3 regions of the Faecalicatena fissicatena genome follow, and region 1 is predicted to be linked to each of the others. Evidence: predicted binding sites of a transcription regulator. Region 1 holds the regulator's gene; each other region holds the start of a gene.
The links. The regulator HrcA, encoded in region 1, represses chaperone genes, less so after heat shock. The targets are predictions, from matches to a motif close to TGTTAGCACTCNNNNNNNNNGAGTGCTAACA.

Region 1 (4,184 bases):
AGGAGCGGGACGAGCGGAACGTGGCTCTCTCCAACGCGGCCATGGCCGCCGGATTTAAGGTCATGTCCATGGCGGTGGCCCTGTGCATCGCGGCCCTCCTCTTTACGGGCTGCGTGGCTGCGCTCCCCGGCCTTGTCCTGACAGGGGCCTATTTCGTCGGCCAGGCAGCTTTCATCATCACCCTTGTGAAGCTGGAGAGGACGATGTGACCCGGAGGACCCTTTTCATATCCTCCGGAAGGGGCGCTGTAAATTCCATGGGTTCCCCGGTCATGGGGTGGGGAAAGGACAGACGGTGGGAGTGGAGCGCCTGTCGGCTGATGTACTTCATATCCGGGTTGTAGAGGTAGTCGCCGATGAGGGGATAGCCCAGGTACTGCATGTGGACCCGGATCTGGTGGGTGCGGCCCGTCTCCAGCTTCAGGCGTACCAGGCTGTGGGGGCCGCAGAGGCCTATGGTCTCGTAGTGGGTGACAGCCTCCTCCCCGTGTTCAAAATCCACCTTCCGCTCCACGATGGATGTGCCGCTGCGGGCCAGAGGGGCGCGGACCGTGCCGGCGGGGGGCGTCACATGGCCGGAGACGATGGCCAGGTACTCCCGGCCCAGCGTCTTGTCCGCCGTCATGGCGGAGAGGATCCCGGCGCTCACCAGATGCTTGGCCACCACCGTGAGGCCGGATGTATCCCGGTCCAGCCGGTTGGAGCAGCGGAAGATGAAGGGCTTTCCCTGCTCTTTGTAGTACCAGGCCAGGGCGTTCGCCATGGTGTTGGTGTAGTTGTTGACAGAGGGGTGGATGGGCATGCCGGCGGGCTTGTTGACGACGATGATGTCCCCGTCCTCGTACACGATGTCCAGCGGCAGAGGGACGGGAGGGATCTTTTCGGAGACGCCTGTCTCGCGAATGCCCACTCTCAGCAGATCCCCCTCCCGGAGGGGCTGGTTCATATAGCGCGGCGCGCCGTTCACAAGGATGCTCTCGGGCATCCTTTTTATGGCGGAGAGGTTCTGACGGGAGTAGCCCTTCCTCCTTAGAAACTGTTCCACGCGGAGCCCATCCGCCTCTTTTCCTATTATATAATCAATGATCCTGTCCATGTCTTATCCGGCCTTTCCGCTGTGAAGAGGGGGGATGCCCCGCTTTGCTTTACGGCCATTATAGCAGAGAAAAATCAAATTTTCACAAATTTCGCATAAACTGTAAAAAATTTATAAATCCTGTTGACAAATAAAAACCATAGTGATACATTAGTAACCGTAGAGATTAGCACTCGTACCAAATGAGTGCTAACAATACAAAAAGGAGGCAGTAAGGATGCAGGCCAAAGATGGACTGGGTGAAAGAAAACTGAAAATCCTTCATGCGATCATCCAGAACTATCTGGAAACAGGTGAGCCCGTGGGCTCCAGGACCATTTCCAAATACACGGACCTGAATTTGAGTTCTGCGACGATCCGCAATGAGATGGCGGATCTGGAAGAGCTGGGATATATCCTGCAGCCCCATACATCAGCGGGAAGGATCCCTTCCGACAAGGGATACCGCTTATATGTGGATATGCTGATGGAGGAGAAGGAACAGGAGCTAAATGAGATGCAGGAGCAGATGCTGGATAAGGCAGACAAGATGGATCAGCTCCTGAAGCAGGCCGCAAGAGTGCTGGCGGCAAACACCAACTACGCGACCATGGTTTCTACTCCCATGAACAGCGCCAACAAGCTGAAGTTCATTCAGCTCTCCCAGGTGGATGATGAGCAGATCATCGCGGTGATCGTGCTTGGAGGAAACGTCATAAAGAACAAGATCATCAATGTAGATGAGCCGCTTGGCAATGAAAATCTCCTGAAGCTGAACATGCTGCTCAACACAACGCTGAACGGTATGTCCATTGAGGAGATCAACCTGGGACTGATAGCAAGGCTGAAGGAGCAGGCGGGCATCCACAGCGCGGTGATCAGCGATGTGCTCGACGCGGTGGCGGACGCTATCCAGGTAGACGAGGATATGCAGATCTACACAAGCGGAGCCACGAATATTTTCAAATATCCGGAGCTCAGTGACAAGAAGAGCGCACAGGAGATCATCAGTGCCTTTGAGGAGAAGCAGCAGCTCACGGAGCTGGTCACGCAGACCCTTTCCCAGGAGGACAACACAGGCATCCAGGTGTATATCGGAGACGAGACGCCGGTGCAGACCATGAAGGACTGCAGTGTCGTCACCGCAACCTATGAATTGGGGGACGGCATGAAGGGAACGATAGGAATTATCGGACCGAAGCGGATGGATTACGAGCATGTACTGAAATCGCTGAAGCACCTGCAGGGCGAGCTGGATGCGATTTTCCATAATAAAGAATAAGAAAGGTGGATGGACCCTTGGAAGAAAATAAAAATAATCAGGAAGAAGTAAAACAGGAAAAAAGCCAGGAAGAGATGGTTAAAGAGGCTGTAGAGGAGGCTAAGAAGACCGCCTCTGCCAAGGAGGAGCCGGGCGACGGCGAGATCCCCGTTGAGGACGGAGACAAGGAAGATAAAGCCGGGGCAGAGGGCCAGGAGGAGCCTGAAGAGGAGGCCTCCCCCGAGGAAGGAAAGACCGAGGGGAAGAAGCTCTTTGGCAGAAAGAAGAAAGACAAAAAAGACGAGAAGATCGAGGAGCTTACAGATAAGCTCACAAGACAGATGGCTGAGTTTGATAACTTCCGCAAGCGCACGGAGAGGGAGAAATCCCAGATGTACGAGGTTGGTGCGAAAGATATCATAGAAAAGATCCTCCCCATCGTGGACAGCTTCGAGAGAGGCCTGGACGCGGTCAAAGAGGAGGAGAGGGAGCACCCCTTCATGCAGGGCATGGATAAGGTGTACAAACAGATGATGACCACACTGAAGGAGATCGGCGTGACGCCGATCGAGGCGGTGGGCAAGGAGTTCGATCCCGCCTTCCACAACGCAGTGATGCATGTGGAGGATGAGAGCTTAGGCGAAAATATAGTAGCCGAGGAATTCCAGAAGGGCTACATGTACCGTGACAGTGTCGTGAGGCACAGCATGGTGAAGGTGGCCAACTAAAGAGCTAACAATCAAAAATCAAAATATAACAGGAGGAATTACATCATGGGAAAAATCATAGGTATTGACTTAGGTACAACAAACAGCTGTGTAGCCGTCATGGAAGGCGGACAGCCGGTAGTTATCGCGAATACAGAAGGCGCGAGAACCACACCCTCTGTAGTTGCCTTTACAAAGACAGGTGAGCGTCTTGTGGGCGAGCCCGCAAAGCGTCAGGCAGTCACAAACGCTGAGAGAACGATCTCCTCCATCAAGAGAGAGATGGGAACAGACTACAAGGTAGAGATCGACGGCAAGAAATATTCTCCCCAGGAGATTTCAGCCATGATCCTGCAGAAGCTGAAAGCGGACGCAGAGGGCTACCTTGGCGAGAAGGTGTCTGAGGCTGTCATCACAGTTCCCGCATACTTCAACGACGCACAGCGCCAGGCCACAAAGGATGCCGGAAAGATCGCCGGCCTTGATGTAAAGCGTATCATCAACGAGCCTACAGCGGCAGCGCTGGCATACGGCCTTGACAATGAGAAAGAGCAGAAGATCATGGTATACGACCTGGGCGGCGGTACCTTCGATGTGTCTATCATCGAGATCGGCGACGGTGTTATCGAGGTTCTCTCCACAGCCGGAAACAACAGGCTGGGCGGCGACGACTTTGACCAGAAGGTTACAGACTACATGATCTCCGAGTTCAAGAAGATGGAGGGCGTGGATCTGTCCACAGACAAGATGGCTCTCCAGAGACTGAAGGAAGCTGCTGAGAAGGCTAAGAAGGAGCTTTCTTCCGCTACAACGACAAACATCAACCTTCCGTTCATCACTGCAACAGCAGAGGGACCGAAGCACTTTGATATGAACCTGACAAGGGCAAAATTCGACGAGCTGACACACGACCTGGTAGAGAAGACAGCAGAGCCTGTACAGAGAGCTCTCTCTGACGCGGGCATCACAGCATCCGAGCTTGGCCAGGTACTGCTGGTAGGCGGTTCCACACGTATCCCGGCTGTACAGGATAAGGTAAAACAGCTGACAGGCAAGGAGCCCAGCAAATCCCTGAACCCGGACGAGTGCGTGGCACTTGGGGCTTCCATCCAGGGCGGCAAGCTGGCAGGCGACGCAGGCGC
Region 2 (4,184 bases), on a different contig from region 1:
GGGTTACGTCTATGAGAGCGCCCGGGAAGCAGTGGCCGGACTGCAGGGGAAAATGGAGGAGCTCCTTGCCCGGGAGCAGACCCTCCTTGACGGAGAACAGGCTCTGAACGATGCCGGGCAGCAGATCGCGGACGGGAAGGCTCAGCTTGCGGCCGGCCGGCAGACACTGGAGACGTCCAAACAGCAGATCGACGCGGGACAGGCTCAGATTGACGACGCATGGGCGCTCATAAGCAGCCAGGAGAGTGAGCTTGCCAGCGGCAAGGCAAAGCTGGCCGCGGGTGAGCAGGAGATCCAGGATGGCTGGTCCGATTACGAAAAGGGAGCTGCCCAGGCAGCCCAGGAGATCGCTGACGGAGAGGCCCGGATTGCCGACGGAGAGCGGCAGCTCGAGGAGGCGAAGCAGGAGATCGCGGACGCCCAGGCCGAGATTGACAAGATTGAAAATCCAAAGTGGTACATACAGGACCGCAGCAGCGCTCTCTCCGAGTACGACGGGTACGGGGATAACGCGGACCGGATGCGGGCCATCGGCCAGGTGTTCCCGGCTGTGTTCTTCCTTGTGGCGGCCCTCATCAGCCTGACAGCCATGACCAGGATGGTGGAGGAGCAGCGGATACAGATCGGCACTCTGAAGGCCCTCGGATACAGCAAGTTCTCCATTGCCGGGAAATACATAGCCTACGCTCTGACAGCCACTCTGGGCGGAAGCGTCCTTGGCGTCCTGTTCGGGGAGAAGGTGTTCCCCTGGATCATCATTTACGCATACAAGATCATGTACCAGCACATACCGGATATCCTTGTGCCCTATCACCTGAGCTATGCCGTGCAGGCCACGCTGATCGCTGTGCTGTGCACTCTGGCGGCCACCATTTTCTCGTGCTACCGGGAGCTGGCGTCCGTGCCGGCCCAGCTCATGAGACCCCCTGCGCCGAAGCAGGGGCAGCGCATCCTTCTGGAGCGGGTGAAGATAATCTGGAAGCATCTGAACTTCTCATGGAAATCTTCCATCCGGAACCTGGTGCGGTACAAGAAGCGATTTTTCATGACCGTGTTCGGCATCGGGGGCTGTATGGCCCTGATGGTGGTGGGCTTCGGGCTGAAGGACTGTATCTTTGTCATTCCGGAGCTTCAGTACAGCAGCATCCAGACCTACGACGCGGCAGTGTACTTTGATGCGGGTCTTTCCCCTGAAGACAAGGAGGAGATCGCGGACAGCGTCCGGGATGAGTCGGCTGTCAGCGATGAGCTGATGGTGCGCATGCAGAATCTGGAGGTGACGGCAGGGGATGAGACGGAGGAAGTGTATCTGACCGTGCCGGAAAGCCTGGATGATGTAGGGAACTTCCTGGATTTCCACAGCAGGACAAAGCCGGACGTCTACTCTCTTCAGGAGGATGAGGCCATCCTGACAGAGAAGGCGGCGGATGTGCTCGGTGTGGAGCCGGGGGATACGGTGACGCTGGAGGACGACGACATGGGCGAGAAGGAAGTGACCATTGGGGCTATCTGCGAGAACTATATGGGGCATTATCTCTACCTCTCCCCGGACTACTATGAAGAGCTGTTCGGGAAACAGGCTCAGTACAACGGCGTCCTGATTAAAGTGAAGGAGGGGCAGGAGGACCAGATCGAGAAGGTGGGAAGCAGCCTTCTGGAAAACAGCAATGTACTGAATGTCAGCTACACCTCCAGCATAGAGGATCAGCTTGACGACATGCTGCGAAGCCTGAACCTGGTCATCGTGGTGCTGATCATCTCGGCAGGCATGCTGGCCTTCATTGTCCTCTACAACCTGAACACCATCAACATCACAGAGAGAAAACGGGAGCTGGCCACCATCAAGGTGCTTGGCTTTTATGACACAGAGGTGGCGGCCTATGTGTACAGGGAAAATGTGCTGCTCACCTTCATCGGAGCGGTGGCGGGCATGATCCTTGGCTGGGTGCTGCTCCAGTTTGTCATCGTCACCGTGGAGGTGGATGACGTCATGTTTGGCAGGGTGATTGATCTTACCAGCTATCTGTACAGCTTCCTGTTCACGCTCGGGTTCTCCATGTTCGTCAACTGGGTGATGTACTTCAAGCTGAAGAAGATCGACATGGTGGAGTCTTTGAAGAGCGTAGAGTAGTGAGAAGGACAGAATTTATAGAAAGTTTATAAATTTAACAAAGTTATTAGCACTCATTTTTGATGAGTGCTAATTTTTTATTGACATTTGCGATTTCGGGTATTATCATAACATGCAGAGGGTGCGGATTTTTGTTCCGCGCAAAACAGATTGGAATTTAAGGAGTGATATAAATGGAAGCAAAAAAAGGCAGTCTGTCTATCAGCAGTGAAAACATATTTCCTATTATCAAGAAATGGGTCTACTCAGACCACGATATCTTTGTCCGTGAGATGATCTCCAACGGATGTGATGCCATCACCAAGCTGAAAAAGCTGGATATGATGGGAGAGTATCAGCTTCCGGACGGCTATAAGCCCCAGATCCATGTGGTTGTAAATCCTGAGGAGAAGACGCTGAAATTTATCGACAACGGCGTGGGCATGACAGCCGGCGAGGTGGAGGAGTACATCACCCAGATCGCTTTCTCCGGCGCCACAGAGTTCCTGGAGAAATATAAGGACAAGACAACAGAGGATGACATGATCGGCCACTTCGGACTTGGATTTTACTCCGCCTTCATGGTGGCTGACGAGGTTCACATCGATACACTTTCCTACCAGGAGGGAGCCACTCCGGTACACTGGACAAGCGACGGCGGCACAGAGTACGAGATGTCTGACGGCGACCGTCAGCAGGTGGGAACAGAGATCACACTCTTCTTAAATGAGGACAGCCTGCAGTTTGCCAACGAGTACAAGGTGCGTGAGGTGCTGGAGAAATACTGCTCCTTCATGCCGGTTGAGATCTTCCTGGAGAAGGCAAACGCGGAGCAGGAGTACGAGACCATCGATGAGGCGGATCTTAAGGATGACGACGTGATCGTAGAGCGCATCCACGAGGACGCCAAGATGGAGGAGAAGGAAAATGAGAACGGTGAGAAAGAGATGGTTGAGGTCTCCCCGGCCAAAGATAAGGTTAAGATCAACAAGCGTCCCGTTCCAATCAACGACACCCAGCCTCTGTGGACAAAGCATCCAAATGAGTGCACAAAGGAAGACTATATAGAGTTTTACCGGAAGGTATTCCTGGACTACAAGGAGCCTCTGTTCTGGATCCACCTGAACATGGACTACCCATTTAACCTGAAGGGTATCCTGTATTTCCCGAAGATCAACACAGAGTACGACTCCATCGAGGGAACTATCAAGCTGTACAACAACCAGGTGTTCATCGCGGACAATATCAAGGAGGTCATCCCGGAGTTCCTGATGGTGTTGAAGGGCGTCATCGACTGTCCGGATCTGCCGCTGAACGTATCGAGAAGCGCGCTCCAGAACGATGGATTTGTAAACAAGATCGCGGACTACATCTCCAAGAAGGTTGCCGACAAGCTAAGCGGCATGTGCAAGACCGACAAGGAGAACTACGAGAAATACTGGGATGACATCAGCCCCTTCATCAAGTTCGGCTGCCTGAAGGACGAGAAATTCTGCGACAAGATGATGGACTACATCCTCTTTAAGAACCTGGATCACAAGTACCTGACGCTGAAAGAGTGCGTGGAGGAGAACGGCGGAAAGCTGATCGATCCCAAGGCGGAAAAAGAGGAGCCAAAGGAGGGCGAGGAGAAGAAAGAGGAGCCCAAGACCACCATTTACTATGTGTCCGATGAGCAGCAGCAGAGCCAGTACATCAACATGTTCAGGAACCAGGGACAGGATGCGGTGATCTTAAACCACAACATTGACTCACCCTTCATCACGCAGCTTGAGCAGAGAAATCCGAACCTCCAGTTCCAGCGCATTGACGCGGATATCACGGACAATGCCAAGGAGGAAGTGAAGGAGGAGGAGAAAGAGGCCTTCCAGAAGACCACAGACTCCCTTGTGGAGACCTTCCGCAAGGTTATGGAAAACGACAAGCTGAACGTGAAGGTGGAGAAGCTCAAAGATGACAAGGTAGCCTCCATGATCACCCTGTCCGAGCAGAGCCGCCGCATGCAGGAGATGATGAAGATGTACGGCATGGCGGGCATGGATCCGTCCATGTTTGGCAGCGAGGTCACACTGAC
Region 3 (4,184 bases), on a different contig from region 1:
ACCATTGCGGCCGCGTCTGCGGCGCTGGATCTTGGGATCAAGCAGTATGTCCTGGACAATGTGACCGATGGAGAGGACCGGGAGCTGGCCGGCGGCCGCCTGGTCCTGCGCAGAGTCTACAACCGGGGCGCTGCCTTTAATTTGCTGGAAAAATCTCCGCAGTTTGTGACAAAGCTCTCAGCCTGGCTGGGAGCTGTCCTTCTTGTGCGGGATGTATTTCTCATGAGGAAAAAGGGACACACAGCGGAGAAGACAGGGATGATGCTCCTCACAGGGGGAGCCCTCAGCAATCTTTACGACCGCGTTGTGCGGGGAAAGGTAGTGGACTATCTTGCCGTTAAGAGCAGATGGAAGAGACTTTCCAGACTGACCTTTAATCTGGGGGATGTATGCATTGCCGCAGGCGCTCTGCTGGCGGCTTTGTCCAGAAGAAAATAACCATAGCAGAAGAGGAAGACAGACATGATACATAGCAGAAGAGACAAAAAGCAAAGGTCTGCAGATGGCAGCAAAGGGATAAAGGAACAGAGGGAAAGAAGAAAAACACAGAGACTGATACTGGGGACAGCTGTCCTGATTTTGGCGGTGGGCATTGCGGGGGGCTTTGCCATGCACCATGCCACCCAGGAGAAGGCCCGGGAGGCGGCGCAGCAGAGGGAGGAAGAGCGCCAGGAGGAGAAGACCCGAAAGGAGGAGCAGCTGACGCCCGAGGAGGAGAAGGCCCGGGAGATCGCCGAGGTCAAGGAGCAGGCCAGAGAGGAGGGCTGCCCGGAGGAGATCATCGGCCTTATCGACCAGAACGAGGAGACCCTGGATTTTGTGCGGGACTATGCTGAGAACAAGGACAAGCCTGTGCCGGAGACGGTGGAGGCCTCCACAGGGACCGGAACCATTCCCCACTATCTCCAGTGGGACGAGCGGTGGGGCTACAGCTCCTACGGCACCAGCACCATCGCCTCCAGCGGATGCGGCCCGACCTGCATGTCCATGGTCATTGTAGGACTCACCGGGGACACGACGGCCACTCCCTACCGGCTTGCGAGGTACAGTGAGGAGAACGGCTTCATCGACGAGGAGAACAATACCTACTGGGCCTTCCTTGACAGCGCGGCCCGCCAGTGGGGGCTGAACTGCCGGGAGGGAATGATGGACGAGGGCACCCTCGCCGCCCAGCTGCAGGCAGGTAACCCGGTGATCTGCAGCATGCTGCCGGGAGATTTCACGGACGGGGGACATTTCATCGTGCTCACCAGCTATGAGAACGGCCAGGTGACGGTCAACGACCCCTTCAGCATCAGCAACACAGAGAAGACCTGGAACTACAGCGACATCTCCGACCAGATCAAGGAGATGTGGACGGTCTCCAGGGCATGAGGGAAAAATTATTTGAAAGGGAGCGGACAGAGGATGTTCCGCTCCCTTTTTCTATGGCTTTACCGTATGAGCGAGAAACAGAATGACAGGGGAATATTCAGGGTGTTATAATAGGGTAAATAGATTGAGAACGTGGAAGTTAAAGAGGTTAAAAAATTATGGAAAAAGAGAAAATCAGGTTTATATGTTTTTTGTTTGCTTCAATATGTTTCTTTATAGTGGCAATAATGAATTTTATGGATAAGAATACTGCCTCGGCAATAACATTTTTATTATTAGGTATTTCATTTTTACTTTTGTCAACTACACATTTAAAAAATGATCAATAAGTACAATTCCTAATGTCTGGAGGTGTCGAAAATGAGAATAAATTTCCGGACGCAAATAATCGTTTCTATGATTTTAATTATTATGGGATTTATAAGTTCTTTATGGTTCACTAAGGATATGTACTATAATCTTGCGTGGGCTTTTACAGGTTTTCTTTTTTTCATTAACCCTGTATATCCTATAAATATAACAGATTTAGAACAAGACAAAGTGAAAAAGGGAATACGAATAGCAGGGATGATTTTAGTTTTTATCGGATTAACAAATGGATTTGGTGTTTAAATCCTGATTTGCTAAGTGGAAGGTTGAAAAAATTCAGAAAATAGCACTCGAGTGTTGACAGTGCTAACAAAAAGTGTTATAGTTCTAATAGAACAGGAAAACCAGGTGCCTGAGAGGGCACCTTTTCAGTGAAAGGCAAGGAGGGACCTTTATGAATATAAATAAATTTACACAGAAATCCCTACAGGCAGTCCAGGACTGCGAAAAGACAGCAATGGAGTATGGCAACCAGGAGATCGAGCAGGAGCATCTTCTCTACGCTCTGCTGACCCAGGATGACAGCCTGATCCTAAAGATGATGGAAAAAATGGGCCTGGATAAAAATCTGGTCATTGACCGGGTGGAGCAGGCCATAGCAAAGCGCCCCAAGGTGCAGGGCGGCCAGCCCTATGTGGGGCAGTACCTCAACAAGGCGCTCATAAGCGCTGAGGATGAGATGAAGCAGATGGGAGATGAGTATGTCTCTGTGGAGCATCTGTTCCTGGCTCTTCTGAAGCATCCAAGCAGAGAGATGAAACAGCTCTTCCGGGAGCTTGGCATTTCCAGGGAAGGCTTTCTGCAGGCACTCTCCACAGTGAGAGGAAACCAGAAGGTGACAAGCGACAACCCGGAGGCTACCTACGATACACTGAACAAGTACGGCACAGACCTGGTGGACAGAGCCAGAGAGCAGAAGCTGGATCCGGTCATTGGGCGTGACAATGAGATCCGCAACGTGGTCCGGATCCTGTCCCGTAAGACGAAGAATAATCCGGTCCTCATCGGTGAGCCCGGCGTCGGCAAGACAGCCGTCGTGGAGGGCCTGGCCCAGAGGATCGTCAGCGGAGATGTGCCGGAGACGCTGAAGGACAAGACTATCTTCTCCCTGGACATGGGAGCTCTGGTGGCCGGCGCAAAATACAGAGGCGAGTTTGAGGAGCGTCTGAAGGCTGTTCTGGAGGAAGTCAAGAACAGCGACGGCAAGATCATCCTCTTTATCGATGAGCTCCACACCATCGTGGGAGCGGGAAAGACAGACGGCGCCATGGACGCCGGCAACATGTTAAAGCCCATGCTGGCGCGGGGCGAGCTCCACTGCATCGGAGCGACTACGCTGGATGAGTACAGACAGTATATAGAGAAGGATGCGGCTCTGGAGAGACGTTTCCAGCCGGTTATGGTGGATGAGCCCACAGTGGAGGATGCTATCTCTATCCTCCGTGGATTGAAGGAGAGGTATGAGGTCTTCCACGGCGTGAAGATCACAGACGGCGCCCTTGTGGCGGCGGCCACCCTCTCACACAGATATATCTCTGACCGGTTCCTGCCGGACAAGGCCATTGACCTGGTGGATGAGGCCTGCGCCATGATCAAGACAGAGCTTGACTCCATGCCGGCAGAGCTGGATGAGCTTCGCCGGAAGGTGATGCAGCTTGAGATCGAGGAGGCAGCCCTCAAGAAGGAGGACGACCGCCTCAGCCAGGAGCGCCTGGAGCATCTGCAGCAGGAGCTGGCAGAGATGAGGAGCGAGTTCGCCACCAGAAAGGCTCAGTGGGACAACGAGAAGGTAAGCGTGGAGCGGGTACAGAAGCTCCGCGAGCAGATCGAGCAGATCCGGGGCGATATCCAGAAGGCGCAGCAGTCCTATGACCTGGAGAAGGCGGCAGAGCTGCAGTACGGTAAGCTGCCTGAGCTTCAGAAGACGCTGGAGGCCGAGGAGGCGAAGGTGAAGGACGAGGATCTCTCTCTTGTGCACGAGAGTGTGACGGAGGACGAGATCGCCAAGATTGTCTCCAAGTGGACGGGTATCCCGGTGGCCAAGCTGAACGAGAGCGAGAGGAGCAAGACGCTGCATCTGGCAGACGAGCTCCACAAGAGAGTTGTAGGCCAGGACGAGGCCGTGGAGCTTGTGACCGAGGCTATCATCCGGTCCAAGGCGGGCATCAAGGATCCCACCAGACCCATCGGCTCCTTCCTCTTCCTTGGCCCCACAGGCGTGGGCAAGACGGAGCTGGCAAAGGCACTGGCCCAGAGTCTGTTTGACGATGAGAACAATATGGTCCGCATCGATATGAGTGAGTACATGGAGAAATACTCTGTGTCCAGGCTCATCGGAGCGCCTCCGGGATACGTGGGGTACGATGAGGGCGGACAGCTGACCGAGGCGGTTCGGAGAAAGCCCTACTCCGTAGTCCTCTTTGACGAGGTGGAGAAGGCTC

Region 2: htpG (molecular chaperone HtpG) is a predicted target of HrcA. The motif match lies at 2,176-2,206, and genes of this name have one in related genera.
Region 3: clpB (ATP-dependent chaperone ClpB) is a predicted target of HrcA. The motif match lies at 2,025-2,055, and genes of this name have one in related genera.

The regions. Positions count from the first base shown of each region.
Region 1 is NZ_JACLYY010000006.1:190,154-194,337, forward strand. Features, by position in the region: gene H7U36_RS08210 (hypothetical protein) at 1-209, shown strand, start outside; gene H7U36_RS08215 (RluA family pseudouridine synthase) at 178-1,095, opposite strand; gene hrcA (heat-inducible transcriptional repressor HrcA) at 1,313-2,356, shown strand; gene grpE (nucleotide exchange factor GrpE) at 2,431-3,063, shown strand; gene dnaK (molecular chaperone DnaK) at 3,109-4,184, shown strand, end outside.
Region 2 is NZ_JACLYY010000007.1:128,678-132,861, reverse strand. Features, by position in the region: gene H7U36_RS08965 (FtsX-like permease family protein) at 1-2,131, shown strand, start outside; gene htpG (molecular chaperone HtpG) at 2,305-4,184, shown strand, end outside.
Region 3 is NZ_JACLYY010000007.1:115,845-120,028, reverse strand. Features, by position in the region: gene H7U36_RS08920 (signal peptidase II) at 1-438, shown strand, start outside; gene H7U36_RS08915 (C39 family peptidase) at 463-1,374, shown strand; gene H7U36_RS08910 (hypothetical protein) at 1,771-1,986, shown strand; gene clpB (ATP-dependent chaperone ClpB) at 2,138-4,184, shown strand, end outside.